Regions from separate parts of the Microbispora sp. NPDC046933 genome, predicted to be linked through region 2. Evidence: riboswitches for the same ligand, from Rfam matches in the RefSeq annotation. Region 2 holds a riboswitch; the other holds the start of a gene.
What was found. A riboswitch is a leader RNA that binds a small molecule or an ion and turns the genes downstream of it on or off. The one in region 2 is predicted to bind thiamine pyrophosphate.
Positions count from the first base shown of each region.

Region 1: it holds a riboswitch for thiamine pyrophosphate, as region 2 does, so the genes downstream of both, ABZ857_RS28060 (cytosine permease) here and thiO (glycine oxidase ThiO) in region 2, are expected to answer to the same signal.

Region 1 is NZ_JBEYWW010000023.1:70,333-84,819, forward strand. It holds gene ABZ857_RS28040 (GPP34 family phosphoprotein) at 1-155, opposite strand, end outside; gene ABZ857_RS28045 (TenA family protein) at 199-804, shown strand; gene ABZ857_RS28050 (DNA-formamidopyrimidine glycosylase family protein) at 827-1,705, shown strand; gene ABZ857_RS28055 (rhodanese-like domain-containing protein) at 1,817-2,140, shown strand; TPP riboswitch at 2,244-2,360, shown strand; gene ABZ857_RS28060 (cytosine permease) at 2,351-3,691, shown strand; gene ABZ857_RS28065 (BTAD domain-containing putative transcriptional regulator) at 3,826-7,149, shown strand; gene ABZ857_RS28070 (peptidase domain-containing ABC transporter) at 7,177-9,309, opposite strand; gene ABZ857_RS28075 (hypothetical protein) at 9,306-9,662, opposite strand; gene ABZ857_RS28080 (TIGR04500 family putative peptide maturation system protein) at 9,682-10,695, opposite strand; gene ABZ857_RS28085 (MvdC/MvdD family ATP grasp protein) at 10,692-11,693, opposite strand; gene ABZ857_RS28090 (hypothetical protein) at 11,761-11,922, opposite strand; gene ABZ857_RS28095 (methylated-DNA--[protein]-cysteine S-methyltransferase) at 12,105-12,665, opposite strand; gene ABZ857_RS28100 (PAS domain S-box protein) at 12,905-14,487, shown strand, end outside.
Region 2 is NZ_JBEYWW010000029.1:50,542-65,028, forward strand. It holds gene alc (allantoicase) at 1-57, shown strand, start outside; gene ABZ857_RS32015 (NYN domain-containing protein) at 224-811, shown strand; gene pknB (Stk1 family PASTA domain-containing Ser/Thr kinase) at 928-2,943, opposite strand; gene ABZ857_RS32025 (thiazole synthase) at 3,152-3,922, opposite strand; gene thiS (sulfur carrier protein ThiS) at 3,919-4,119, opposite strand; gene thiO (glycine oxidase ThiO) at 4,116-5,264, opposite strand; TPP riboswitch at 5,253-5,363, opposite strand; gene ABZ857_RS32040 (dihydrofolate reductase family protein) at 5,474-6,016, shown strand; gene ABZ857_RS32045 (FAD-dependent oxidoreductase) at 6,128-7,306, shown strand; gene ABZ857_RS32050 (Rv2175c family DNA-binding protein) at 7,350-7,724, shown strand; gene thiE (thiamine phosphate synthase) at 7,753-8,406, shown strand; gene ABZ857_RS32060 (polyprenyl synthetase family protein) at 8,611-9,678, opposite strand; gene metF (methylenetetrahydrofolate reductase [NAD(P)H]) at 9,819-10,748, shown strand; gene ABZ857_RS32070 (GNAT family N-acetyltransferase) at 10,763-11,332, opposite strand; gene ABZ857_RS32075 (YbaK/EbsC family protein) at 11,377-11,853, opposite strand; gene ABZ857_RS32080 (L,D-transpeptidase family protein) at 11,981-12,841, shown strand; gene ABZ857_RS32085 (SAV_6107 family HEPN domain-containing protein) at 13,247-13,684, shown strand; gene ABZ857_RS32090 (arginine deiminase) at 13,860-14,487, opposite strand, start outside.

The sequences.
Region 1 (14,487 bases), on a different contig from region 2:
TTCGCGCCGTCGAGGTCCACCCGTCCCCGTACGGCGAGTTCCGCGAGCAGGGCCCCGGCCAGGGCGCAGTCGAGCTCCACCGGCCCGATGACGGGCTTGCCGGTGTCCTCCCGGTAGGCCAGCAGCAGCACTTCCTCGGCGATCGTCAGTGTCACTCGATCGAGCCTAGCTCGCCGATTGCGGCCACAATGAGCCCTTATGGGAATCTCTGCGGACCTGCACGCCATCGGGCGGCCGATGCTGGACGCCCAGCTCGCGCACCCGACCGTACGCGGCATCGCGGCGGGCGACCTGCCCGAGCCGGTCTTCCGGTCATGGCTGGAGCAGGACTACCTGTACCTGCTCGACTACGTGCGGGTGTTCTCGCGGCTGGCCTGGCAGGCTCCGGACGCCCACCTCGGCGACCTGGTCGACCTGGCGTACGCGACGTGGCACGACGAGCTCGACCTGCACCGGTCGCTGTCGGCGGAGTTCGGCGCCGACCTCGACGGCGCCGTGAAGGGGCCGGCCTGCGCGGCGTACACCTCGTTCCTGCTGGAGTCGGCGGCGGACTACGGCGAGGGACTGGCGGCCCTGTACCCCTGCATGTGGGGCTACTCGACGCTCGGCCGGATCCTGGCCGCCGACCCGCCCGCCGAGCCGCGCTACCGGGCCTGGGTGGACACCTACGCCGACCCCGGGTTCGCCGCCCTCGCCGCGCGCATCGCCGTCATGATCGACGAGGCGGCTCCGGACCCGGCGCGCGCCAGGGAGCTGTTCGTCCGCGGCATGGAGCACGAGCTCGCGTTCTGGGACGTCCCCTGACCGGCCGGGTTAGTGTGAGGGCATGCCGGAGCTGCCCGAGGTCGAGGCGCTCGCCGAGTTCCTTCGCGAGCACGCCGTCGGCCATGCCGTCGTCGGCGTCGACGTGACCGCCTTCCAGGCGCTCAAGACCGTCGACCCGCCCGTCACCGCGCTCGCCGGGCTGCTCGTCACCGGCGTGGCGCGGCACGGCAAGTTCCTCGACGTCGACTGCGACGGCCTGCACTTCGTCACCCATCTGGCCCGCGGCGGCTGGCTGCGCTGGCGTGACGACCTCACCGGTGCGAAACCGGTGCGGCCGGGCAAGGGCCCGCTCGCCGTCCGGGTGAGGCTGTCGCCGGGCGAGGACGGCCGCGCTCCCGGCTTCGAGCTGACCGAGGCGGGCACGCAGAAGCGCCTGGCCGTCTACGTGGTGCGCGATCCGCAGGACGTCCCCGGCGTCGCCGGGCTCGGGCCGGACCCGCTTGCCGAGGACTTCACGCCGGACCTGCTCAAGACGATCGTCGGCGGGAGCCGCACGCAGATCAAGGGCCTGCTGCGGGACCAGAAGGTGATCGCGGGCATCGGCAACGCCTACTCCGACGAGGTGCTGCACGTCGCCAAGATGTCCCCCTTCAAGATCGCGGGAACGCTGACGGACGGCCAGGTCGCCGATCTGCACGACGCGATCGTGAGCACGCTGCGGGACGCGGTCGGGCGGGCCAGGGGGCTGGCCGCCAAGGACCTCAAGTCGGAGAAGAAGTCGGGCCTGCGCGTGCACGGCCGTACGGGCGAGGCGTGCGAGGTGTGCGGCGACACGATCAGGGAGGTGTCGTTCGCCGACTCGTCGCTGCAGTACTGCCCGACCTGCCAGACCGGCGGCAAGCCGCTGGCCGACCGCCGCCTGTCGCGCCTGCTCAAGTAGCGCCCCGGAGTCGGCCCCTGGAGTCGGCCTCGGAGCCGGCCCGCGGATCAGCGTGGGTCACAGGTCGCGGCACCGGCCCGGGCATCGGCGGCGTGCCGCCAGAATGGGCGCATGACATTGCCGGAAATCGCCCCCGACGCACTGCCCGAGGACGCGTACCTGCTGGACGTCCGTGAGAACGAGGAGTGGGTGGCCGGCCACGCCCCCGGCGCCGTCCACATCCCGCTCGGCGAGCTGCAGGCGCGGGTGGACGAGGTGCCGTACGACCGGCCGGTGTACGTGGTCTGCCGGGTCGGCGGCCGGTCGGCGCACGCCGCGATGTGGCTCAACCACATCGGCCGGGACGCCGTGAACGTGGACGGCGGCATGCGGTCCTGGGCCGCGGCCGGGCGTCCGATGGTGAGCGAGACCGGTCAGGCGCCCTACGTGGCCTAGGGACACGGCGGCGCTGGGACACGGCGGCGCGGGGACACGGCGGCGCTGGGACACGGCCGGCGTATGAAAACGGTCAAAGAAGTGTCATAATCCCAAAGACATCATCAATACCCGCGGGAGCTCGGGCGTGACCGGGCTGAGAGGGCGGATCGAACTCGTGCCGCCGACCGCATGAACCTGTCCGGATAATGCCGGCGTAGGGAGCGTGTGATGACTTCTGCCGTCGTCGACGACGCGCACGCGGAGGTTCCGCTCACCCTCGACGAGGAGGCCCCGAGAACTCTGGGCCTGCTCGACCAGGGGGCGTTCTGGGCCAATCTCGGCGTCAGTCTCCTCGGCTTCTCGGGGGCGCTGTTCCTGCTCGACCCGCTGGGAGGCAGGCCGCTCACGTTCACCGCGGCGGTGCTGGCCGCCGTCGTCGGCAGCCTGCTGGGGACGGCCATGGTCGGCCTGGCCGCGATCCCCGGCGTACGCACGGGGCGGCCCGCGATGGTGCTGCTGCGCGGCCTGTTCGGGGCCCGGCTCTCGTACATCCCGACCGTGCTGAACATCGTGCAGATGCTCGGCTGGGGCGCCTTCGAGCTGTGGGTCATCGCCAACGGCGCGCAGGCGCTGTTCGGCACGGCGGTGCCGTACGCGGTGTGGGCGGTCGCGGCGGGCGCGCTGACGATCGCGCTGACGATCCGGCCGCTCGGCGCGCTGCGGCTGCTGCGGCGATACGTCACGGCGGGCGTGGTGGTCGCGATGATCTGGCTGTCGGTCGCCCTGTTCACGCAGGGGCCGTCCGTGGGGGGCGGCTCCTGGGACGCCTTCGCCCCGGCCGTCGACTACGTGATCGCGCTGTCGGTGTCGTGGGTGCCGATGGCCGCCGACTACGCCAGGCACTCGCGGTCGAGCGGCGCGGCGTTCACCGGCGTGGTCGCCGGATACACGATCGCCCAGGTGGCCTGCCTGGCCCTCGGCATCGCCGCGCTCGCCCTGGTCGGCAACGACCCGGACAAGGTGTGGGACCCGTTCGTGGCCGCCCCTCTCGGGGTGCTGTTCTTCGGCATCCTGGTGCTGCGCGAGGCCGACCAGTCGTTCGCGAACGTCTACTCGACGACCGTGTCGATCCAGAACCTCGCGCCACGCTGGGACCGCAGGGTGATCTCGATCGTGATCGGCGTGCTCACGACCCTGATCGCGCTGTTCGCCGACGTGAACTCGTACGGCGCGTTCCTGGCCGTGATCGGCGCGGTGTTCGTGCCGATGTTCTCCGTGCTCGTGGTCGACTACTTCCTGCTCGGCGGGGCCGCCCGGTGGAACACCTCCGGGGACGCCCCCTCCCGCTGGCTCATGGTCGTGCCCTGGGTCCTCGGGTTCGTGGCGTACTGGATCGTCACGTCCACCCCGACCGTCGGCTGGTGGGACGGGTTCTGGACCGACGTCCGCCTCGCCCTCGGGTTCGTCCACCAGCCCTGGATGAACGCCGCGCTCGCCGCGTTCCTCGTCGCCGCGCTGGCGACCGTGGCGGTGTCCGTCCCGGCGCGCCGCCTGCGGTCGCGCCGTTAGAGGCGGCCGGATTCTCACCCGGGCTGGTTTCTCACCTGGTCGGATTCCCACCCACAGGCAAGTGAGTTGCAAGACGGCACCTCAAGACTGCTGCCCAGGGAAGGCCCGCGCCGGCCTCCACCATCAGAGAGGCCGTGGGGGCAGTGGAATTCCGGGTGCTGGGCCCTTTCGAAGTCCGGGACGGTGAGGCACCGGTCGGCGTCGGAGGCCCGCGGCAACGGGCCGTCCTGGCCCGGCTGGTGCTCGCCGCGGGCGCGGTCGTCTCCACGGAAACGTTGATCGAGGACCTCTATCACGGCACGCCGCCGGCGACCGCACTCGAGTCGATCCACGTCTACGTGTCGAACCTGCGTCGTGTCATCGAACCGCGGCGGGCACCGCGCACCCCTCCCCGGCTCCTCGTGGCGAAACGCCCCGGCTACCTGCTCGCCACCTCGGACGTCGACGCCCTGCGGTTCGGCGCGCTCGTCGCCCACGCGGAACGCAGGCCGCCCGCCCGGGCGCTCGCGCTGCTCGACGAGGCGCTGGGGCTCTGGCGCGGCCTGCCGTACGCCGACTTCGCGGGCGAGCTGTGGGCCGTCACCGAGGTGAACCGCCTCAACGAGCTGCGCCTGGTCGCCGTCGAGCGCCGCGCACAGGCACAGCTCGATCTGGGCCGGCCCGAGGCGGTGATCCAGGACCTGGAGGCCGAGACCGGGGAGCATCCGCTACGCGAACGGCTGTGGTGGCTGCTGGCCCTCGCGTACTACAGGGCCGGTCGCCAGGCGGACGCGCTGGCCACATTGCGCCGCGTCAGGAGTCTCATCGCCGATCAGCTCGGGCTCGATCCGGGCCCGCAGCTGCGGGCGTTGGAGCAGGACATCCTTCGCCAGGCCCCATCTCTCATCGCTCCGCCTTCCACGCCGTCCCTCACCATCCCCGGTGGGCCCGCAGGACCCGAGCCGGCTCGGCCGGCCGCCGCAAAAGTGCGCTCGCCGCACGGGCGCGACCGGCAGCTCGCGGAGATGGAGTCGGCGCTCGGCAGCGGGATGAGCACGATCGTGGTGACCGGGGAACCGGGCATCGGCAAGACCTGGCTGCTGGAGGCGTTCAGGGACCGGTGCGCGGAGCGGGGACACCTGACCCTCTGGGGCGGCTGCCACGATCTCGACACCGCCCTGCCCCTGTGGCCGTGGATCCAGGTCCTGAGGTCGCTGGAGCGCGTCCATCCGGCTCCCGACCTCGGGGCCCTGGCCGGGCTCCTCGACGAGGAGGTCCCACAGGGATCGGCACGGGGGTCGGCACAGGGGTCGGTGCAGGGGTCGGTGCAGGGGGCGCGTCAGCGGCGTCATCAGGCCGTCGCCGACTGGCTCCGCGCCGCCGCCCGGGACCGGCCGATCGTGATCATGCTGGACGACCTCCAGTGGGCCGACCCGGCGACCCTGGGATTGCTGCGCGACGTGACGGCGCTCGTCGGTGACTCGGCGGAGCATGTCCCGCTCACGCTGGTGACCGCGTTCCGGGACACCGCCGGGGCCGGTCCCCTCGACGACGTGCTCGGCAGATTCGCCCGGCACAACCTGCTCCGCATCCGGCTCGCGGGCCTCGAAACCCCGGTTATCCGGGCCATCGCCGTGACCGTGGGCGCAAAGGTCGACGAGCGGACCGCCCACCTGCTGACGCGGCGCACCGGCGGCAACCCGTTCTTCGTGCGTGAGACGGCCCGGCTGCTCGCGCAGGGCCGTCCGCTGGACACGGTTCCCGACGCGGTCGCCGGCCTGATCCACCAGCGGCTGGCGGCGCTGGATCCCGGGGTCGCCGAGGTGCTCCGGATCGCCGCGGTGATCGGCAGGGACTTCGATCCCGGCGTCGTGGGCGAGGTGCGGGCGGCGCCCGTGTACGAGCTGCTGGACCAGGCCGTGCGGACCGGTCTGGTCGTCGCCTCCGGCCGCCGGATGAGCTTCGCCCACGACCTGGTGCGGGAGACCCTCCTGAGGGAGATTCCGCCGCTGCGCAGGGCCGTCATCCACCGGCGGGTGATGGACGCGTTCGTCGAACGGCCCGGCGCCGACGTCGCCGTCATCGCCCATCACGCGATCCAGGCCGGGCCCGCGGCGTACGCGGAGGCGGCGCGCTGGGCCGCCGCTGTGGCCGAGCAGTCGGGTCTCCGCCTGGCCTACGAGGAGGCGGCCACCTGGTGGGGCCGCGCGGTGGAGGCACACGGGGCCGCGGCCGGTGATCCGGCCGACCACGTCGAGTTGCTGCTGCGGCAGGCACGCGCCCTGCTCGACGCCGGCGACGCCCTGGCCGCCAGAAGCGTGCGGGCGCGGGCGATACGGGTAGCCGACCGGGTGGTGGGTGCCGACGGGCCCCTGCTGGTCGCCCGGGCGCTCACCGCGCTGGACGCGCCCTCGATCTGGAACCTGCGCAATCCGTACGAGGAGGTCGAACTCCAACTCGTGCACCGGTTCGAGCGCGCGTTGGACGTCATGCCCGAGGCCGCCGGCCCCGAGCGGGCGCGGCTGCTCGGCGGGCTGGCCCAGGAGCTGTACGACGGGTCGGACGACCCGCGCTGCCACCTCTACTCCGCACAGGCGGTCGAGACGGCCCGGAGTATCGGCGACCCGCATCTGCTGATGCGTGCGCTTAACGCCCGATATCTGTCGATTCCCAGCTCGATCTACACGGAGGAGGCATGGGAGATCGCCAGGGAGCTGGAAGACCTGGCCCAGAAGACCCGGACGCCCGAGTTCGAGCTGCTCGCACAGATGATGTGGACCTTCCGTCGTATGGAGGTGTTCGACGTCGCGGGAGCGGACGAGGCGGCCGCCCGGTGCGACGCCATGCTGGCCCGCATGCCGCTGCCCTGGCCGCGCTTCCAGCACACGATGTGGCGGGCGGGGCGGCTCACGCTCCGCGGACGGTATGACGACGCCGAGAGTCTCTACGCCGACCTCGAGCGGCAGGCCGAACGCATCGGCATGTGGTACGCGGGATCCGTCGTGTCCCTGGGCCGCATCCTCCTCGCCTACGGCAGGGGGACGATGAGCGAGGCGGAGCCCCTCATCGACTCGGTCGCCGGCACCAACCCCTGCGCGGACCAGGCGCTTCGCGTGCTCCTGCGGCATGGACAGGGCAGAGGGGAGGAGGCCCGCGAGGCGGCCGCCGACGGGTGGCGGCCGGCGCCGCGCGACTGGTCGTGGCTGACCTTCACCTGTCTTCAGGGCGCCGCGCAGGCTGCGGTCGGCGACGTCCGCGCCTGCGCGGCCACGTACTCGGCCCTCCTGCCCTACGAGGGACGGATCTCGGTCGGAGCCGCCATCGCCTTCCTGGGGCCGGTGGACTGGTTCCTGGCGATGCTCGCCTCGGCCATGGGAGACGACGACGCCGCGGCCCGGCACCACGCCAGGCTCGCCCGGCTCGCCGGCAGGGCGGGCCTCGGTCTTTGGCGGGACCGTGCCGTCGCCGCGGCCGGCTGATCACGCCGAGCCGGACGAGGTGGGCTGTCACCGGCGCAGGCCGGCCGCGACCAGCGCGGCGTACGTGCCGCCCTGGGCCATCAGCTGGTCGTGGGTGCCGCGTTGCACGACGCGTCCGGAGTCGAGGACGAGGATGAGGTCGGCGTCCCTGACCGTGCTCAGGCGGTGGGCGATGACGATCCGGGTCTGGGGGAGCCAGGCCAGGTTGGCCTCGACGGCGGCCTCGGTGGCGCTGTCGAGGTTGCTGGTGGCCTCGTCCAGCAGCAGCACCTTGGGCCGGGCCAGCACGGCGCGGGCCAGGGCCAGGCGTTGCCGCTGGCCGCCGGACAGCCCGCCGCCGTCGGTCAGCATGGTCTCGTATCCCATGGGCATGGCGGTGATCTCGTCGTGCAGCGCCGCCAGCCCGGCGGCCTGCATGATCCGCTCCAGCGGCGCGTCGGGGTCGTTGAGCGCGATGTTGTCCCGGATGGAGCCGTTGAACAGGGCCACATCCTGGGTGACCACTCCGAACTGGCGGCGCAGCGTGCTCAGGTTCAGCTCGGCGGCGGGGACGCCGTCGTAGCGGATCTCGCCCTCGACCGGGATGTGCAGCGCCAGCAGGAGCCGGGCCAGCGTGCTCTTGCCCGAGCCGGATGCTCCCACCAGGGCGACCTTCTGTCCCGGGCGGATCGTCACCGACACGCCGCGTACGGTCCACGGGCCGCGCGGGTCGTGCCGGAAGCCGACGTTCCGTAGCTCGATCGCGCCGCGCAGGCGCAGCACCTCGATGCCCTGGCTCGGCTCGGGGGCGGAGGCGAGGATGTCGGTCAGCCGGTCGAAGTGCGCGCCCGCCTGCTGGAGGCTCTGCAGGCTGGTCATCAGCGAGGCGAGCGGGGTGAGCGCGGCCAGCGCGACGGCGTTGAGCGCGATCAGGGCGCCCGCACTGAGCTGCCCGTCCATCACCCGCCAGGCGCCGAGCCACAGCAGCCCGAGCGGGGTGATCACGCGGATCGCGGACAGCGCGGCCTCCAGGAGGCCGTGGGTGAGCCCACTGCGCACGTCCGCGTCGAGCTGCCGGGCGAAGTGGGACGACCACTGCTCCATCGCCCTGCGTTCCGCGCCCGACGCCTTGAGCGTCTCGATCCCGCTGATCGTCTGGATGAGGCTGCTCTGCGAGGCCGACAGCGCGGCGAGCTCCTGCTGTGCCAGCCGGTGCACGCGGCGGGACGTGGCCGCGAGCAGCGCCGACTGCAGTGCGACCACGCCTGTCAGCGCCACCCCGAAGACGGGGTCGCGCAGGTAGACCAGCGCCAGGTAGCCGACGGCGAGCGGTCCGTCCAGGAGCGCGGTGACGATCTGGCCGGTGAGCAGCTCGCGCAGCGTCGAGACGCTGGTGGCCCGGGTCACCAGGTCGCCGGTGCCGCGCCGGGTGAAGTACCGGTACGGCAGGGCGACGAGGTGGGCGACCACCCCCTCGGTGAGCTCCCGGTCGGCGCGGGCGCGCACCGCCACCAGCAGGGCCGCGCGCAGGTACGCCAGGACGAGCTGGGCGGCCCCCGCCAGCAGCACTCCCACGCCGAGCAGCGGCAGCAGGCCGGAGGCGCCTCGCGGGATGACCGTGTCCAGCAGCAGCTCGGACAGCAGCGGCATGGCCAGGCCGAGCACCTGCAGCAGCAGGGACGCCGCGATGACCTGCACGAGCAGGCCGCGCCGCCGCCGCAGCAGCGTGCGCACGAACTCCCGCCGCCACGCGCTCGCCAGCGACGTCGACCCGCGCCGGAACCCCTCCCCCGGCTCGAAGACCAGCAGCACTCCGGTGAAGGCGGCGGAGAACTCCTCCTGGGTCAGCCGTCGCCGTCCCTGCCCGGGATCGACGATGTCCACCCGGTCGACCGACCACCGCTCGACCACCACGAAGTGGTTGAACTCCCAGTGCGCGACGGCGGGAAGCGGCACCCGGGCCAGGTCCTCGGGATCGAGCGAGAACCCCCGCGCCTTCAGGCCATGCTCACGGGCGCCTTGCAGAAGCGCGCGGGCACTCAGCCCGTCACGGCCGACGCCGAGGCGTTCCGACAGCTCGGTCAGCGTGACGCGGTGGCCGTGATGGGACAGCACCATGGCCAGGCACGCGGTGCCGCACTCGGTGGGCGTGTTCTGCAGCACCACCGGCACACGCCTCACCGGGCCGCCCCCGGCATCTGCACCGACGCCAGCACCGACGCCAGCACCGCCACGACCACTCCCGCGACCACCAGCGCGGCCACCGCGATCCACAACGCCAGGAACGACGGCCCACGGAGCGCGACCGGCACGTGCGGCTCCCGGCTCCGTACGGCGTGCCGCCGCAGCGCCTCCTCCCGGAAGACGCCCCGCTCCTGCCCCCCGGAGGGGAGGCCCGGCTCGCGTGGCGGGCCCGGTGGTCCGGCCGCCGGCCGGACCGCCCGGTGCTCCTGCCAGTTTCCGGCGGAGGGCCGGGGAGACATGGGCCGGGTGTGGTCGGGATCCGGCACGGGCGGGGGGAACGGCGCGCTCATCGGCGTTGCCTTGTGCCGCTCAGAGCCAGTGCCAGGTGATCTCGGCCGCCGCGCGGCGCGCCGCCATGAACGCGGCGAAGCCCGCCCGGCCCGCCGCCGGCAGCGTCGCCGGGTCCGCGAGGTCCGCCGGCCGCCGTTCGCGCACGACCCCGAACAGGTGCCCGGCGCCGTACGGCACCGGCCCCACGACCTCGCCGGCCGCGGCGTCCCGGAGCGGTTCCGGCAGTTCGCGGGCGACCCGGACCGCCGCCGTCACATCGAGGTCGCCCCGCGACAGCACGGCCGCGCCGAGAGCCGCCAACGGGTCTCCCGACGCGGCGAGGCCGGCCAGCCGCTCCGTGCTTCCCGTAGCCCACACCGCCCAGACCTGGTCGAACTCCTCGGGGTGGCGCTCCAGGTAGTCCCGCGCGGTCTCCCACTCGACCCGCGCCCGCACCCGTCGCTTCAGAGCAAGCCCGTGGATGTGGTTGTCGTAGGCCTCCCGGGTGAGCCCGACCTCGCCGAGCCAGCGCAGCATCTGCTCACGAGTGCGCAGCCCGCGCCGCATCCGGTAGGCGTCCGACGCCTCCTGCAGCTCCTCCTGGGTCGGCTCGGGCTCACGCGCGATCAGCTCCTCCAGGACGCAGTGGTCGACCAGCTCCTCCTGCACCGACGGATCCCGCTCGGCGCGGGCGCGCAGCGTCAGCAGCGCATTCTGAATCAGCAGCTCCTGGCCGTCGACGGTCAGCACCCTGCCCGAGGCCCAGTGGGTGGAGTGGTCCACCGTCCAGGGGACGCCGTCGTCGGCCGGGGCGGTCAGCGCCAGGGTTCCGCCGTCCGGATGGTCGAGCACCAGGTCGTAGTCGACCATGGGGCTGCCGGGCCGTACGTCGGTCACGAGCTGGGCCCGCACGTCCGGGTGGTCCGCCCGCCAGCGCTCGGCCGCGCGCCGCGCCGCCGCCACGCCGTCACGCGTACGCGGCAGGCCGCGCAGCAGCTCCACCGCCCCGGCCAGGACGCCGGCGAAGGAGGTCTCCTCGGGAGGAACGGTCATGCGGTTTCCCCTGGGGTCTCGGGGCGGGGGCCGGGTTCGGCGGCGACGAGCCAGTCGGCGATCGCCGCGGAGATGGGCAGGCCGGTGGCCGACTCGATCCAGCCCCACTGGCCCGTGGGGTTGATCTCCAGGTACACGTACCGGCCGTCGGGCGTGAGGATCATGTCGATGCAGCCGTACGGCAGGCCGAGCGAGGCGGTCAGCGCCAGGCAACGGCGCTCCACGTCCTCCGGCAGCCGATGGACGCCATACGCCGAGAAGCTGCGCTCGTAGTGGCGGTAGTCGTACCGGGTCGTCCGCGACCCCTGGGAGTGGATCTCGGCGGCGAACACCCGCTCGCCCACGACAGTGATCCGCAACTCGATCGTCTTGTCCACGTACGGCTGGAGGATCACCGGGGAGGCGGCGAGCCGGTGCCGATGCGTGAGATGCCGCCGGGTGACCGGGGTGGTGTAGAACACGTGCTCCTCGCCGCCGATGTGGAACGGGACGTACTCCACCTGCTTGGCGATCAGCTCGCCCCCCGCCTCCTCCCAGAACGGGATGAGCTCCGCGGGGTCGTTGGTGACGAGCGTCTCCGGCGTGGTGAAGCCGAGCCGGGCCGCCGCGGCGAGGTTGAGCAGCTTGTTCTGCAGCCGGATGACGTCGATGGTCCGGCCGGGGAACCAGCGGGCGTCGAGGGTGTCCTCCCAGCCGTACAGCAGGATCTGCGCGATCTTCTCGACGTATCGCCGGTGGTCGGCGTCGGTCACCGACTCCGGTGCCCGGGACGGCGAGGGCCGGCGGTTCCAGACGGCGCCGAACCGGGCCATGTCGTACGTCCTGCCGCCGATGCACAGCGTGTGCCGCCAGGATCCGCCGCTGAGGCGCGAGGAGATCGTGCTCCCGGCCGGGTAGTCACCCGGATCCCACCACAGGAACTCCGCCCCGCGTTCACGCAGATGCGGGACGACCATCTCCACCGAGGCATCGTCCGCGGCGCTGAGAATCAAGATCAACGTGCTGTTCCCCGTCGAGGGGCGGCGTGACCGGGCGCCCGGTCACGCCGCCGTGATGGTTCGACCGTCAGATGCGGACGTCGATCGGGTCACCGCGCCCGCCGCCCAGGGAGGAGGACACATAGGCGCATTCGGGACCGATCAACGGCGGCTTCCCGCCGACGATGTCGTCCAGGAAGTCCTCCGGCAGCTCGGCGTCCCCGTTGAGGTCGTCGATGCGAACAGACATGCTTTTCACCACCTTTCATTCGGCTGGCGGCATGCCCGGAGAGCCCGCCCACGGCCGGAGAGCCGCGGCGGGACGAGCCCGGTATGCCGACACCGAGGAAGCCTGCCGAGCGCGCCTAAAGGCTCACTAGTGATCTTCTAAAGCCCCTGATGGCACCGTCCTCCGGGTGGAGTCCGGGGAGGTCAGAGGGCGCCTTCCAGGCGGAGCAGGTGTTCCTTGGCCGCCGGGCCGCCGGCGTAGCCGCCGAGCGAGCCCGGGCCCTCCACCGCCCGGTGGCACGGCAGCAGCAGGCAGACCGGGTTGCCGGCCAGGGCGTTGGCCACCGCGCGGGGCGCCTGCGGCCGTCCGATCCGCTCGGCGATCTCCTGGTAGGTGGTGACGCTGCCGTACGGCACGGCGGGCATGAGCTGGATCACCGTACGGCTGAAGCCGGTGACCAGGCGCAGGTCCACCGAAAGTGAGAAGGTGCGCAGCCTGCCCGTGAAGTACGCGTCCAGTTCCCTGCGCAGGGGATCGAGGCGGCGCGGGTCGGGCCCGATGAACGAGCCGACGGCGCGGGAGACCCGGGCGAAGACCTCGTGCTCGTCCTCGTAGGTGCAGGCCAGCACGCCGCGTGCGGTCACCGCGAGGACCAGGCGGCCCACCGGCGCGTCGGTGGTGCCGAAGGCGACCTCGGGCGGGGCCTCGCCGACGTAGCCCGGCGAGGTCACACGGAGCAGGGCTTCGAGGTCCTCGGTGGACATGGGCGCCCCACTTTCTCTTCTCTGCGTGCAGGCAGCGTATCGGAGCGGTCGCGAGGTGACGGAAAACCCCAAGATCAAAAGGTGAAAGAAGGCACGATGGGGACGTGGGTGACAGCAGCGTGGACGGCAGGGCGGCGGACCTCGCCTCCGCGGTCCCGGACGCCGCGGACCCGCTCGCGGGCGGGTTCGGCGTGGAGCCCGGCGCAGGCACGGGGCCTCTCGGGGGCGTCGCCGCGGCCGTGAACGGGAGCCTCGGCGCGGACGCGGACGGGGTCTCCGGCGACGTCGAGGAGGGCCTCGCGCGTGCGGTCCTGGCCGGCTCCCCCGACGCGATCGTCGCGCTCGACCGCGACCTGGCCGTGCTGAGCTGGAACGCGGCGGCCGAGCGGCTGTTCGGCTGGCCCGCGTCCGACCTGCTCGGCAGGCGGGCCCCGATCGTGCCCGACGAGCTGATGGCGGAGCACAACGCGGTGCTCGAACGCGTACGCGCGGGCGGTCGGGTGTCGCTGACCACCAAGCGTCTCCACCGGGACGGGCGGCTGCTCGACCTGCGGGTGGACACGAGCGCGTTGTGCTCTCCGGGCGGCGTCCTGCTCGGGTACGTGAACGTCTACCACGCCGCCGAGGACGACGACGCCGCGCACGGCAGGATGGTGCGCCGCGCCCGGCTGGTGCGGCGGCTGACCGACGTGGTCGGCGACATCAACGCCGAACTCGACCTGCCCGTCGTGCTCGACCGCATCGCCGCGAGCCTGACGGAGCTGACCGGGGCCGACGCCGGCGGTTTCGTGTCCATCGAGGGGGAGCGGCTGCGCCTGGTCGGCGTCCACCAGCTGCCCGAGACGCTGCGCGGGGCCACCGCCGGGCTGCACACCAGCCTGGTCGCCAAGCTGCTGCGCACCGGCAAGACCGTGCTGCTCGAGACAGGCCCGGAGGGCTTCCAGGACCTGATCTGGGCGCGCCTGCCCGGCCTGCACACGATCGCCGTCGGCATCGCCGCCGTGGGCGGGCGTCCCTACGGAGCGCTCTACGCGTTGTTCGCCCGGCGCAAGGCGAGCCATCTGGAGCTCGAACTGCTCGAACTGCTCGCCGGGCACGCCGGCATCGCGGTCGCCAACGCCATGGCGTACCAGGACGCGGTGCGGCAGCGCGCCCACGAGCGGGCCGTCTTCGACGCCAGCGCCGACGGCATCGCGGTGCTGGACGGCGCGGGCGCGGTCGTGCGGTGGAACCCGGCGGCGGCCGAGCTGACCGGCCACCCGGCGGAGCGGGTGATCGGAGGGCCGCCGCCCTTCCCGCTGCCGGCGCCGGGGGAGAAGCTCACCTTCCAGCTCCCGTCCGGCCGATGGCTCGACGTGCTGTGCGCGGAGATCCGGGAGACGGGGGAGACCGTCGTCGACTTCCGCGACGTGACCAGGGCCAAGGAGCTGGAGGAGGCCAAGGACCTGTTCCTCGCCACCACCAGCCACGAGCTGCGTACGCCGATCACGATCGTGCACGGCTTCGCCAGCACGCTCGACTCCCGCTGGGACCACCTGTCCGACGAGGAGCGGCGGTCGGCGGTCCACACGATCGCCGAGCGCGCCCGGTCGCTCGGGCAGCTCATGGACCACCTCCTGCTCGGCGCGCGGGCGGGCGCGGAGGAGCTGAAGGTCAGGGTCGAGCCCTTCGACCTGGCCGCACGGGTGCACGCGGCGACGCTCGGGCTGCCGGTCCTGTCCGACCGGCACCGGCTGGAGGTGGACATCCCGTCCGATCTCCCCTTCGTGTACGGGGACGCGCTGGCCACCGACATCCTTCTGGCCCAGCTCCTGGAGAACGC
Region 2 (14,487 bases):
GTCTACCCCGACGGCGGCCTCGCCCGCCTCCGCCTCCTCGGCACCCTCACCCCCTGACCGGCGAACATCGGAAATTACTGCGCCTCAAGCTTGCGGCGGAGTATGGTGACACGGCGATTTCGGAGGGTAGCGGAACGAGCACGACTCGTCCTGCTACACTAGGGCTATTACTCCCCGCCGTCCTCCGGGACTGGCGGGGCTTTTTCATGCGGGAGACGACTTCGTGGCCGAGCGTGTCGCGGTTTTCCTGGACTTTCAGAACGTCCATCTGAGCGGGCATGGCGTCTTCGAGAACTACGGTCTGCCGCCATACCGGTGCGTACCCCATCCCGCGAGGGTCGCCGATCTGATCGGTCAGCGACGGTCGCGTCCGAGCGAGGTGACAGCGGTGCGGGTGTACCGAGGTCGTCCCGATCCCAACTACCAACCATTACCGGCAGCGGCCAATGACGCGCAGGCGGCTCAGTGGACTCGCGACACCCGCGTCCAGATGGTGCGACGGCAGCTCAACTACCGTGGCTGGGCGGATGGAATGCCTCCACAGGAAAAGGGCATCGACGTCGCTCTGGCCGTCGACCTCATCCATCTGGCGCTGCGGAGGCAGTACGACGCTCTGGTGTTGTTCTCGAGTGACACCGACCTCCTGCCGGCGGTTGAGACGATCAAGGGGTTGCGTCTGGGACACATCGAGGTGGCCTGCTGGTCAGGATTCAAGCCCCTTCGGATCAAGGGCACCAACCTCCCTTACTGCCACTTCCTCAACAAAGATGACTGGGCGGCGGTCACTGAGGACTGGATCGACCGAATCTGAGGAAGCCGCGAGGAGGAGAGCGCGACCGTGTGGCGCCGCAGCCACCCACATGGCCCGCTTTCTGACCCCGTGATCGGATCCCCGACAGGATGCCGGGGACGATGACGAGGCGCGGGTCAGTGCCAGAGGGTGATGGTGGTGCCCGGCGGCTGCTGGCCGAGCGGCTTCTCGCCGATCACGCGCTCGGTGCCTACGCCCGCCAGTCTGCGGACGTTGACCTTGAAGCCGGCCGCCTTCAGTTCCGCCACGGCGTCCTTGACGGCCTTGAAGCGCACGTCGGGCACGTTGACGACGGCGGGCGGGCTCTGGGCGGGGTCGACGGGGTTGATCTCCCACGGCCAGTGGAAGCCCTCGTCCGGCCCGCGCGAGGCCGTCAGGTGCACGGTCGCCCCGGCCACCACCTCGGCGCCGCCGGAGGGTTCCTGGGCGATCACCGTGCCCGGCGGGGCGTCGTCGGCGGTCTCGTCGACCTGGACGTTGAAGCCCTTCTCGCGCAGGAACTTCTCCGCCTGGTCACGCATCATCTGCGTGACGTCCGGCATCAGCAGACCGGCGCTGACGACGAAGTTGACCGTGCTGCCCTTCTTGACGCGCTTGCCCACCGGCGGGTTGGTGCGGATGACCTGGTCACGGGGGATGGTGTCGCTCGCGCTCTTGCTCACCCGCCCGGGGGTCAGCCCGACCTCGGCGATCTTCGCCCGGGCGTCCGTCAGGCTGAAACCCTCGACCTTCGGCACGGGGACCGTCTCCGGGCCGGCCGACGGGATGAGGGTGAGCACCGAGCCCTTGACCACCTCGGCGCCCAGCCCCGGCTCGGTGTCCAGGACGATGTCCTTCGGCACCTTGTCGTCGAACCGCGCCTCGCCGATCCGGACCTCGAAACCGGCCTGCTGCGCCTCCTGCCTGGCGACCGTGACGGGCTTGTTCACCAGGTCGGGGACCTTCGTGTAGCGGCCCTGGGAGAACCACCAGCCGGTGAAGCCGACGCCTGCCAGCATGACGAGGGCCAGCGCGGCGACGAACCAGACGGGCCTGATCCTGCGTCCCCGGCGCCGCCGCGTCTCGGCCGGGCCGGTGAGCAGTTCCGAGCGCGGCTGGATCATCGTCTGCTCGATCGGCCGCTCGGGCTCCGGACGCGCGTGCTGGGCCGTGCCGAACGACGAGGCGCCACCGGCCGGCGGGATGGTCCGGTGCGCGCCCGTCCGTACGCCGCTGTGGGCGCCGGTGTGAGCGCCGGTGTCCTGGGCCCCGTGGGGGGCGGCGTGCGCGCCGGTGTGCCCGGTCTTCGGCAGCGTACGGTGGATCTCGACGGCGGCGACCAGCATCGCGGTCGCGTCCGCCGGGCGCCCGGCGGGGTCCTTGTCGGTGGCCGCGGCGACGAGCGCGTCGATCGGCGGCGGCACGTCGGGCATGATCGAGGACGGCGCGGGGACGGTCTCGTGCACGTGCCGGTAGGCGATCGACATCGGAGTCTCGCCCGCGTACGGCTGCCGCCCGGTGAGCAGCTCGAACAGCATGATCCCGGCGGCGTACACGTCGCTGCGGGCGTCGGCCGTGCCGGTCGTGACCTGCTCGGGCGACATGTAGCCGATCGTGCCGATCATCATGCCGGTCTTGGTCTGGTTGGTCGCCTCGATCGCGCGGGCCAGGCCGAAGTCCACGACCTTCACCCGGCCGTCGTCGGCGAGTAGCACGTTCTCGGGCTTGACGTCCCGGTGGATGAGCCCGGCCTGGTGGGCCGCGCCGAGGGCGGCGAGCACCGGGATGACCATCTCCAGGGCCTCGCGCGCCGGGAGGCGGCCGCGCCGGCGCAGGACGTCGCGCAGCGTCCTGCCGGGGACGTACTCCATCGACAGGTAGACGTTCGCCCCGTCGGTGCCCTGGTCGAAGACCTGCACGATGTTGGGGTGCGAGAGGCTGGCCACCGACTTGGCCTCGCCGATGAACCGCCGCACGAACTGCGGGTCCTCGGCCAGCGAGCGGTGCATCACCTTGACGGCGACCGTGCGGTCGAGCCGGACGTCCAGAGCCAGGTATACGGAGGCCATGCCACCCCGGGCGATCCGGGACTCGACGCGGTAGCGCCCATCGAGCAACTGCCCCACGAGCGGGTCGGTTAGCGTCGTGTCCACCCGCCAGAGTTTACGGGTGATTTGCCGCCCGGCGTGTTCCCGAATCCTAAACCGAGACCTATTCGGGCGCCTTCCGCGCCGTCCGAAAAGCCGTGCCGATTCAGAAAACCGGGCTTACCAGACGTGGATGAGCGCCTTCCCGCCCGCCCGGCGAACACGTCTCGGGACGAGCGGGTGGGGAGGACGGCTGATCGTCGCGGTGGCGGGTTCAGGACGGGCGGGCGGGGGAGGACGCCTCGGCGTAGCGGCGGCGGGGGATGCGTCCGGCCAGGCGGGCCAGCCGCCCCGCCGTGACCGCCTGCCGCATGGCCGCGGCCATCAGGCCCGGCCGGTGCGCCCGGGTCACGGCGCTCGCCAGTAGCACGGCGTCGCAGCCCAGCTCCATCGCCAGCGCCGCGTCGCTGGCCGTGCCGATGCCGGCGTCGAGGATCACCGGAACCGTGGCGGCCTCGACGATCAGCTCGATGCTGTGCGGGTTGCGGATGCCCAGCCCGGAGCCGATCGGGGCGCCGAGCGGCATCACGGCGGCGCACCCGGCGTCCTGGAGCCTGCGGGCCAGCGCCGGGTCGTCGCCGATGTACGGCAGCACCACGAAACCGTCGGCGACCAGCCGCTCGGCGGCGTCGAACGTCTCGATCGGGTCGGGCAGGAGGGTCCGCTCGTCCGCGATGACCTCCAGCTTGACCCAGTCGGTCTCCAGCGCCTCGCGGGCCAGGCGGGCGGTCAGCACCGCCTCCCCGGCGGTGAAGCACCCCGCCGTGTTCGGCAGCACCTTGATGCCGCGGGCGCGCAGCACGTCCAGCACCGAACCGCGGGACTCCGGGTCGAGCCTGCGCATCGCGACGGTCGTCAGCTCGGTGCCGGACGCCTCCAGCGCCTGGTCGAGCACCTCCAGCGACGGCGCGCCGCCGGTGCCCATGACGAGCCGCGAGGTGAACTTCTCCCCGCCCAGCACGAAGACGTCGTCGGTCATGCTCATCCTCCCTGCACGGCCGTGAGCACCTCGACGCCGTCGCCGTCGCCGACCGGAGTGGAGTCCCAGGCGCTCCGGCTCACCACCTCGCCGTTCACCGCCACCGCGACGCCGGACGTGAGGGACGTGAGGGTCCGTACGGCGTCGCCGACAGTGGCGCCGTCCGGCAGTTCGGCCGCGCCTCCGTTGATCGTGACTTTCATTCGCTGAATCTCCCTGGATCGCAGAACCGGGCGACCGGGGGCACCTCGTCGCCGGTGAGGTACGCGGCGACGGCGTCGGCGGTGACCGGGGACAGCAGCACCCCGTTGCGCCCGTGCCCGGTCGCCGCGAGCACGCCGGGCGGCCCGGCGGGGCCGATGAGCGGCAGGTTGTCGGGCGTGCCCGGGCGGAAGCCGACCGTCGTCTCGGCCAGTTCGAGCTCCGTGATGCCCGGCACCAGTTCGCGGGCGTCGCGCAGCAGCTCGTACACGCCGCCGGCGGTGACCCGCGCGTCGAACCCCATCTCCTGGGTCGTGGCGCCCAGGGTGATCTCTCCGTCGCCCCGGGGCACCAGGTAGGCGGGGGAGCCGTGCACCAGCCCCCTGACGCACCGGGTGAGGAACCCCCGGGGCCCGCGCAGCCGGAGGATCTCGCCCTTGACCGGGCGCACCGGCAGGCCGGGCAGCAGGGACGCCGACCACGACCCGGCCGCCACGACGACCTGCCCGGCCGCGACGGCGCCTCCCGACTCCAGCCGTACGGACGGAGTGCCCGGCACGGGGGCGTCGATCCCGGCGACGCGCTCGGTCACCAGCGTGCCGCCCGCCTTCTCGAACGCCGTGAGGAGGGCGCGCACGACCCTGCGGGGGTTGACCCAGGCGTCGTCGCGGGCCAGCAGCCCGCCGCGTACGGAGGGGGCGAGCATCGGCTCGAAGGAGCGGCACTCGCGCCCGGTGAGCCGCTCGACCCGCAGGCCGAGCGTGCGCTCGAAGGCCGCGAGGTCGTCGAGGACGGCCATGTCGTCCGCGCCGCGGGCGACCTCCAGCGTGCCCTCGGTGCGGTAGTCGAGGTCGGCGCCGGTCTCGTCCTCCAGCTCCGCCCGGAACGCCGGCCAGGCCGCCAGCGACGCGAGGCCGAGCCGCAGCAGCGGCTCCTCCGTGTAGGTCACCTCGCTGACCGGCGCGAGCATCCCCGCAGACGCGTGAGTGGCGCCGCCTCCTGGCGCGGGGTCCACCACCGCCACCGACAGGCCCCGCCGTGCGGTGCGCCAGGCCGCGGCCAGGCCCTCCACCCCGCCGCCCACGATCACGACGTCGTAGCCGGACTGCGCGCCGGATTGTGCGCCGGACGGCGGTGTGTGGGACACAGCGCTCCCTTCGCCGGCATTACCCGGATCAGGTCGGGGCGGTCGAGAGCCTCACGCTCTCCTCTCAGCCCGGTCCGCCGGGCTCCCGCGCGTCTTACGCCCACAAGGGTAGTACGCCGCCCACAACGGCCGATCGCCGGGACCGATGCGGACGAGGGCCGTCCGCCGTCACACAAGGCGGACGCTCATCGACCCGACGGAGGTATCCCATGGCCACGATGCTGTACTCGGCCACCATGTCCCTGGACGGCTTCATCGCCGGGCCGGGCGGCGACATGTCCTGGCTGACCGAACACCTCGGCCCCAACCCGGCCGTGGACGGGCTCATCGGCGACATCGGCGCGCTGCTCGTCGGCAACCGGACCTTCCGGGGGGACGACCCGCACCGGGGCACTCCCCAGGAGGGCGAGCCGTTCGGCGGCGGGTGGAGCGGGCCGCAGTTCGTGCTCACCCACGACGTCCCGGCCGCGCCGGTGCCCGGCGTGACCTTCGTGACGGACCTCGGCGCCGCCGTCGAGGCCGCCACGGCGGCCGCCGGGGACGGGTACGTCAACGTGCTCGGCGCCGACGTCGCCGCGCAGTGCCTCGACGCGGGCCTGCTCGACGAGATCCTCGTGTGCGTGGCGCCGGTCATGCTCGGCGACGGCGTCCGGCTGTTCTCCCGCCCCGGCGGCGCCCGGGTCCGGCTCGAACGGATCAGCCTCACGCACGTGCCGCACGCGACGAACATCCGGATGCGCGTGGTCAGGTGACGACGTGGCCGGCTTCACAACGCCGGCCCCCGCGGAAGTGCGCGGCAATTGCCCAACTCGTTATAGGGGGCCCGTTGGCCAGGGCCCCCGTTGACAATCTATGGTCAAGCTGTGGATCACGTCGTGGTGGTGGGTGCCGGCCTGGCCGGCGTGCGAAGCATCGAGGCGTTGCGGTTCCGTGGGTTCACCGGCCGCATCACGCTCATCGGCGAGGAACACCATCGCCCCTATGACCGGCCGCCGCTGTCGAAGGCGGTGCTGCTCGGAGAGACCGACTCCACTGTGGTCGACTCCGACCTCGACGCCCTCGACGTACGGCTGTGCCTCGGCACGGCGGCCAAGGGCCTGCGCGACGGCGTCCTGGAGACGACCGAGGGCGAGCTGGACTACGACGGCCTGATCATCGCCACCGGCGCCACGCCGATCCGTCTGCGCGGCGAGGGCCGCCAGCACGTGCTGCGCACGATCGAGGACGCGCTCGCGCTGCGCGAGCGGATGGTCCCCGGCGCCCGCGTGGCCGTCGTCGGGGCCGGCTGGATCGGCGCCGAGGTCGCCACCGCGGCGGCCAGGGCCGGTTGCGCGGTGACCGTGGTGGAGGCGGGGGAGAGCCCGCTCGCCGTGGCGCTCGGGACCGCCGTCGGCAGCCACACCACCGGCTGGTACGCGCGGGCGGGCGTCGAGCTGCGCCTCGGCGCGCTGGTCGGCACCGTGGACGCCGACGGCGTCACGCTCATGTCCGGCGCCCGGGTGCCGGCCGACGTGGTCGTCACCGGCGTGGGGGTGCGCCCGGCCGTCGACTGGCTGAAGGGGTCGGCGGTCCGGCTCGACGACGGGGTGGTGGTCGACGAGCACCTGCGCACGTCGCTGCCCAACGTGGTCGCGGTGGGCGACTGCGCGAACTGGTGGTCGCGCAGGTTCCGCACCCGCATGCGGGTCGAACACTGGGACACCGCGCTCCAGGCCCCCGACACGGCCGCCGCCACCCTGCTGGGCGAGGAGGCGGTCTACGATCCCGTGCCGTACTTCTGGTCGGAGCAGTTCGGTCACATGGTGCAGTTCGCCGGTCACCGGGAGGCCGGCGACCGCATGGTGCTGCGCGGCGACCCGCGTACGGACGCGAAGTGGGCGGTGTGCTGGCTGACGGCGGAGGACCGGCTGGCCGCGGTGCTCACCGTCGACCGGCCGCGCGACGTGGTGCAGGGCCGCCGGATCGTCGAGGGCGGCCAGCGGCTCGATCCGCTGCGGCTGGCCGATCCGGCCGTGCCGCTCCGCGACTGCATTATGGCGTAATCGAGGTGTTTCCTGGCAGCTCGGCTGTGGTAATGGTGGATCCGTGACGCTTACTGTTGCGCAGATCGACCGGGAGACCGACCAGCTCGTAGGGGAGTGGCTCCCCCTCTCGGAAACCGCCAAGAAGCTGGGACTCAGCCTTGGCCGCGCCAAGCAACTCCTCAAGGACAAGAAGCTCGTCGGTGTCCGGCGGGGCGGGGGCGAGCCACAGATCCCGGCGGTGTTCATCGCCGGCGGCGAGGTGCTCAAGGGCCTGCCCGGCACGCTCACGGTCCTGTCGGACGCGGGGTACGACGAGGTGGAGTCGATCCGGTGGCTGTTCACCCCGGACGACTCGCTGCCGGGGGCCCCGATCGACGCGATCGTGAAGGGCCGGCACACCGAGGTCAAGCGCAGGGCCCAGGCCCTCGGTTTCTGACCGTACCGCCGCATGGCATTGTGGTCGGGTGAACGACACCCGGCGACAGCGGCTCGCGCAGGCCAGGCTCTACCTCTGCACCGATGGCAGGAGGGACCGCGGCGACCTCGAGAAGTTCCTCGACGCGGTCCTCGCCGGCGGAGTGGACATCGTCCAGCTCAGGGAGAAGGGCCTGGAGGCGCGTGAGGAGCTGGACCTGCTCGAGGTCTTCCGCGCGGCGTGCGACAGGCACGGCGCGCTGCTGGCGGTCAACGACCGGGCGGATGTGGCCCACGCCGCCCGGCCCGACATCCTGCACCTCGGCCAGGGCGACCTGCCGGTCCCCGTGGCCCGGGAGATCCTCGGTCCCGACGTGCTCATCGGTAGGTCGACGCACTCGGCGGCCGAGGCGTCGGCCGCCGCCGTGGAGCCGGGGGTGGACTACTTCTGCTGCGGGCCGATCTGGCCCACACCCACCAAGCCCGGCCGCCCGGCGCCCGGCCCCGCGCTGCTCGAGCACGCCGCGCGCCTGGGCTCCGACCGGCCGTGGTTCGGCATCGGCGGCATCGACCTGGGCAACCTCGACGAGGTGATGGCGCACGGCGTGCGCCGGGCCGTGGTCGTCCGGGCCATCACCGAGGCCGGCGATCCGGGCGCCGCCGCCGCCGCGCTCAAGGCCCGGCTGTCCGCCGTGCCGCTGTGAGCGGGACGCGCCCGGACAGCCGGTCGGAGGCTCCCGGCGGGCCACCGGTCACCGGGGCGACGGCCGCCACGCCGGCTTCCGCCCACGACGGGGCGTAGCGGAAGGCGGTGCGGCGGCGGTCCGGGAGCGCGCCGGGCCCGGCTGGGTGTTCCGTCAGGTGCGGCGGTTCGCCCAGTGCGGCGGCCCGTCAGGTGCGGCGGCCCGTCAGGTGCGGCGGGAGGTGGCGGCGACGGCCAGGGCGGCCAGCGCCGTGCGGGCCTCCTCCTCGATCGGCGCCTGGTCGAGGGCGTGCAGCGCGTCGTCCAGGTAGCGCTTGATCATGCCCTCGCACGCGGCCAGCGCGCCGGTCTCCTCGATCACCGTGCGCAGCCGCCCGACCCCCTCGGCGTCTAGCCCGGGGTCGCCCAGCAGGGCCCGTACGACCTCCGCCTGGGCGGGAGTGGCCGAGGCGAGCGCGCGCGCGATCAGGACGGTCCGCTTGCCCTCGCGGAGGTCGTCCCCGGCGGGCTTGCCGGTCTCCGCCGGGTCGCCGAACACGCCGAGGATGTCGTCGCGGAGCTGGAAGGCGATGCCCACCTGCTGGCCGTACTGCACGCAGAGCCGGTCGATCCACGCGTGCTCGGCCCGGGCGGCGAGGACGAGCCCGAGCCGGAGCGGCTGCTCGACGGAGTACTTACCGCTCTTGTAGAGCGCCACCCGCAGGGCGCTGTCGAACGTGCTCTCGCCCTGCGCCTGTTCGAGCAGGTCGAGATACTGCCCGCACATCAGCTCGGTGAGCATGTAATCGTGCAACGGCTGGGCGGCGGCGATCGCCTCGGACGCCAGGCCGCTGGTGCGCCACATCTCCCCGGACCACACCAGCAGCAGGTTCCCCAGCAGCACCGCCGAGCCTTCGCCGAACTGCCGCGCGGAGCCGTGCCAGCCCGCTTCCGCGTGCATCCGTTCGAACCGGCGGTGCGCCGACGGCATGCCCCGGCGCACGTCGCTCGCGTCCATGACGTCGTCGTGGATGAGCGCGCTGGCCTGCAGGAGTTCCAGCGAGGCGGCGGCGAAGTGCAGTCCGGGGTCGTCGCCGCCCCCGGCGGCCCGCCAGCCCCAGTGGCAGAAGGCGGGCCGCAGTCGTTTGCCGCCCGCCAGGAAGTCCTCCGCGGCGGACAGCAGGGCGGCCAGATGAGGGTCACCGAAGTGTGGTCGCTGCCGGTCGAGGAACTCCCGGAGTGCGCGGTCCACCTCCGTACGGATGGAATCGAGCGAGGCGGCGGAAGCGGTCATGCTCTGAGACTAACCGGGGTTGATCCAGACACACAGCATCAGATCCCCTCCAAGTGGGCCAACTCACTTTGATAGGGCAAATGTCCATATAGCAAGACCGTGGGGGCCGTGAAAAGCGCCATCGCTGTACCCTTGCCGGTATGGCTCTCGGTCTGCCCTCGCGGCTTCCTGATCGCGTCCCGACGGTCCGCGAACTGCTGGCCGCGGGCGAGCGCTCGTTCTCGTTCGAGTTCATGCCGCCGAAGACCGACGAGGGGGAGCGCCAGCTGTGGCGGGCGATCCGCGAGCTGGAGGCGCTGCGGCCGACGTTCGTCTCCGTGACCTACGGCGCCGGCGGCTCGACCCGGGACCGCACGGTGGACATCGTCGAGCGGCTGGCGCACGAGACGACGCTGACCCCCGTCGCCCACTTCACCGCGGTCGACCACTCGATCCGCGAGCTGCGCCACCTCGTCGGCAGGTTCGCCGACGCGGGCGTGCGCAACATCCTCGCCGTACGCGGCGACCCGCGCGGCGGCAACCCCCTGGACGAGTGGGTCAAGCACCCGGAGGGCGTCCTGTACGCCGAGGAGCTGGTGCGGCTGATCCGCCAGGCGGGCGACTTCTGCGTGGGGGTGGCCGCCTTCCCGTACAAGCACCCCAGGTCGGCGACCATCGAGTCGGACACCGAGTACTTCGTGCGGAAGTGCCGGGCCGGCGCGGACTACGCGATCACCCAGATGTTCTTCAAGGCGGAGGACTACCTGCGGCTGCGCGATCGCGTGGCGGCCCACGGGTGCGACACGCCGATCATTCCCGGCATCATGCCCGTCACGCAGATGAGCACGATCGCCCGCTCGGAGCAGCTGTCCGGCGCGCCGTTCCCGCCGGAGGTGGCCGAGCGGTTCGCGGCCGTCGCCGACGACCCGGCCGCGGTCCGCCGCCTCGGGATCGAGCACGCCGTCGAGCTGTGCCAGAAGCTTCTCGACGAGGGCGCCCCCGGCATCCACTTCATCACCTTCAACCGGTCGAGCGCGACCCGCGAGGTGTTCCAGGCGCTGCACAGCGTGCCCGCCGCCGTCGCCGGCTGAGCCGGCCGCTCCCGTCAGTCCTCGCGGGCCCCGCGCTCGGGAAGCGGCAGCCGCACCCCGGCGATGACGTACTCCTCGTAGCCGCCGGGGAAGACGAACCGGGTCATCAGGTCGGCGAACCCGACGTCCCGGTACAGGTGCCGGGCCACCGTGGGGGCGTCGTGCGTCGACAGCACGGCCGTACGCTCAGGGCGGCCCTCGCACAACGCGTGGATCATCCGCCGGCCGATCCCCTGCCCCTGATACTCGGGGCGCACGTGGACCTCGGCGATCTCCAGGGCGTCTCCGAACCAGTCCTCCGCCACCAACGGCCCGGCCCGGTCCTGCAGCGCCCCGCGTACGACGTCGTGCCACCACTGCCCCTGGCCGCCGTGGAAGCCGTACGCGAAGCCGGCGACGCCGGAGGTCCGCGTGTCCTCGGCGAGCACGCAGTCGAAGTCGGGATAGGTGGCGTGGTTACGCATGATCGCCATGCGGCCCGCGAGCTGGTCCGACGGCGGGCGCATGGCGACCGTGTAGATCTCCAGCACGGTGTCCAGCACCGCCCTGAACCGGTCGGCTCCCACCCGTCGCAGTCGGATCACTCGTCGCACACTAGCAAAACGAGGCCGGGCCGGTCCGGCAGGCGTCACTCCACCTCGGCGGCCGTGCCCCCGGTGATGCGCAGCAGCTCCTCGTAGGACGTGGGGAAGACGGTGTGCGGATGCCCCCCGGCGGCCCACACGACGTCGTGCTTGCCCAGCCAGGTGTCCACCAGCGTCCGTACGGGCGCGGGGTGCCCGACCGGGGCGACGCCGCCGATGGGCTGCCCGGTGTGCTCGCGGACGAACTCCGGCGTGGCCCGCCGCACCTTCGCCGCGCCCACGAGCCGCGCGATCAGATCGGTGTTCACGCGGTGGGCGCCGCTGGTCAGCACCAGCAGCGGCGCGCCGTCCGCGTCGAAGATCAGGCTGTTGGCGATCGCGCCGACCTCGCAGCCCAGCTGGGCCGCCGCCGTGGCCGCCGTCGGGGCGGCCTCGTCCAGCACGACGACCTCGCCCGCCACCTCGTGGGCCCGCAGGGCCTCCTGGACCCGGACGACGTTCGGATGCAACTTTTCTGCCACCCGGTCACTCTAAACGGATTGCCAGGACATACGCGGCCGATTATGGCCACTTACGATCACGCGGCTCACAATCGGACCGTAAGGTGAGTCTTTTGATCGAGAAAACGAACTTATGAGGGGGTTGGTCATGATGAGGGGTCGACGGCGACTGCTCGTCGCGGTGGGGGCGGCGACGTTCGCGACCGCCTTCGCGGCGACCGGCGTGAGCGGCACGGCGCAGGCGCGCACCGCCGCGCCGACGGGGGCCGTGACCACGGGGACCGTGCTCTCGGCGTCCTCGGCGTCCTCGACGCTCCCGGCGAGGGCCGCCGTGGCCGCCCGCGCCGCCGCCTACCCGCCGTTCACCGCGCCGGGCAAGACGCTCAGGCTCGGCGCCAAGGGCTCCGCCGTGAAGGCGCTGCAGACCCGGCTCAAGGAACTCGGGTACGTGCCCGGCAGTGCCGACGGCCGGTACGGCGGGGCCACGCTGACGGCGGTCTGGGCGTTCCAGAAGGTGCAGGGGATCACGCCGACCAGCACGGTCGCCGCCCGCACCTGGAGGGCGCTGGAGAACCCCCGGGCGCCCAAGGTCCTGGTGCCCAGGGGCAAGGCGACCCGCGTCGAGGTGAACCTGACCAAGCAGGTGATGGTCCTGTACCGGGATGGCGCCCCGGTGCTGATCAGTCACATGTCCAGCGGCAGCGGCGTTCCCTACACCGAGTACGCCACCTGGAACGGCAAGCGGCAGCGGTTCTCCGGCGGCGCCCGCACGCCGACCGGCGACTACAAGACCACCTGGCGGGTCAAGGGCTGGCACCGGTCCTACCTCGGGCAGCTCTACAACCCGATCTTCTTCAACGGCGGCATCGCGCTCCACGGCGCACTGTCGGTGCCGCTCTACCCGGCGTCGCACGGCTGCGTGCGGCTGCCCATGAACGTCGCCGAGATCCTGCCCGGCATGCTCGGCAAGGGCGTCCCCGTGCACGTCAGGGGCGCCTTCAGGCGCTGATCCCATCCCCCGGAGGGGCCCCGCGCGAGGTGTCGCGCGGGGCCCCTCCGTCGTCTGTCGCCCGCGTTTCGAACGCGGTCCTCGAACACGTATTCGTTGACAGCCTTGACAGGGGACATGATCGAATCTATGTTCGATGGAGTGGGCGTGGGACTCGCGGCTCGCGCCCACCCCGTTGGATTCGTGCCTTCGTCGTCGGCGGAGACGGATGCGGCACGGCCCGCGGCGTGGGCCGGACGGGGAGAGGGGAAGCTCCTCGTCCGGCCGCCCACGGGAGCCTGAGAAAGCGTCGGGCGATCTCGAGCGGTTCACGGGATCTCCCGGCCGGCGAAATTGTCGGTGCGATCTGCGACTGTGAAGTCACCGGCGACCTTCGCCGGAGTGCCACGACTCAAGGAGGCGGGCATGACTGAGCAGAACGACGAGCAGAAGAGCGGGCCCCGGCTCTCGCAGGCGGTTCTGGCACACCTCGCGGACGCCAGGGCATGCCTCGCGGACGCCACCGTCGGGCCCACCCCCGCGGACCGCTACGTCTCGGCCCACCTGGCGGCCCTCCGAGCGGCCGCCGGGATCCTCGCGGCCCGTCCGCGGCCGATGGACGGCCGCAGGCGGCGGCTGCGCAGCGCCTGGGAGCTGCTCCCGGAGGCCGAACCCAAGCTCGCGGACTGGGCGGCCTACTTCGCGGTGACCGCGACCAAGCGTGCGGCGGCCGAGGCCGGCATGGTCCGCGCCGTCACGCAGAACGACGCAGAAGAGATCATAGCGGAAGCGGACAGGTTCGTCGGCGAGGTCGAGTCGATCCTCGGCCTGCCCGGCCGCCCCACGCTGCCCATGGCCGGCTGACCTCCGTCCCTCAGCCCGGCGCTTGGGACGTTGACGGCCGGGATGCCGGGTCTGAGGAGGCGGCCCTCACAAGCGGAGCGGCGCCGTCCGATGACCGGCCGCGCGCCGGACCGGACCGCGCTTTCGCGGCACGGCCGTCCGCGAGCCCCGGCCCGGGCGCGAGCCGTGGCGGTGGTCAGACGGGGTCGCGCTCCAGCGGGCAGCTCATGCACCGCGGCCCGCCGCGCCCGCGGCCGAGCTCGCTGCCGCGGATCGGGATGACCTCGATGCCGTGCCTGCGCAGGTGATTGTTGGTCGTGGTGTTGCGCTCGTAGGCCACGACCACGCCGGGTTCCAGCGCCAGCACGTTGCAGCCGTCGTCCCACTGCTCGCGCTCGGCCGCGTGCACGTCCTGCGTCGGCGTGAGGACCTTGATGTCGTCGAGGCCGAGGGCCCGCGCGATCGCCTTGTGCATGTCCTCCGGCGGATGGTCGGTGACCTTCAGCTCCTTGTCGGTGTCGCCCGGCTCCACGGTGTACGACGGGAGCATGCCGAGCCCGGCGTACTTGGTGAACACGCCCACGTCGACGTTGGTCATCACGGTGTCGAGGTGCATGAACGCACGGGTCTTGGGCAGGTCGAGCGCCACGATGCGGGTCGCCGACCCCGCCCGGAACAGGTTGGTCGCCAGCATCTCCACGGCCTGCGGCTGGGTGCGCTCGCTCACCCCGACGAGCACGACGCCGTTGCCGAGCACCAGGACGTCGCCGCCCTCGATGGTGGCCGGGGCCATGCGCACGCCCTCGTACCAGACGTTGAACCCG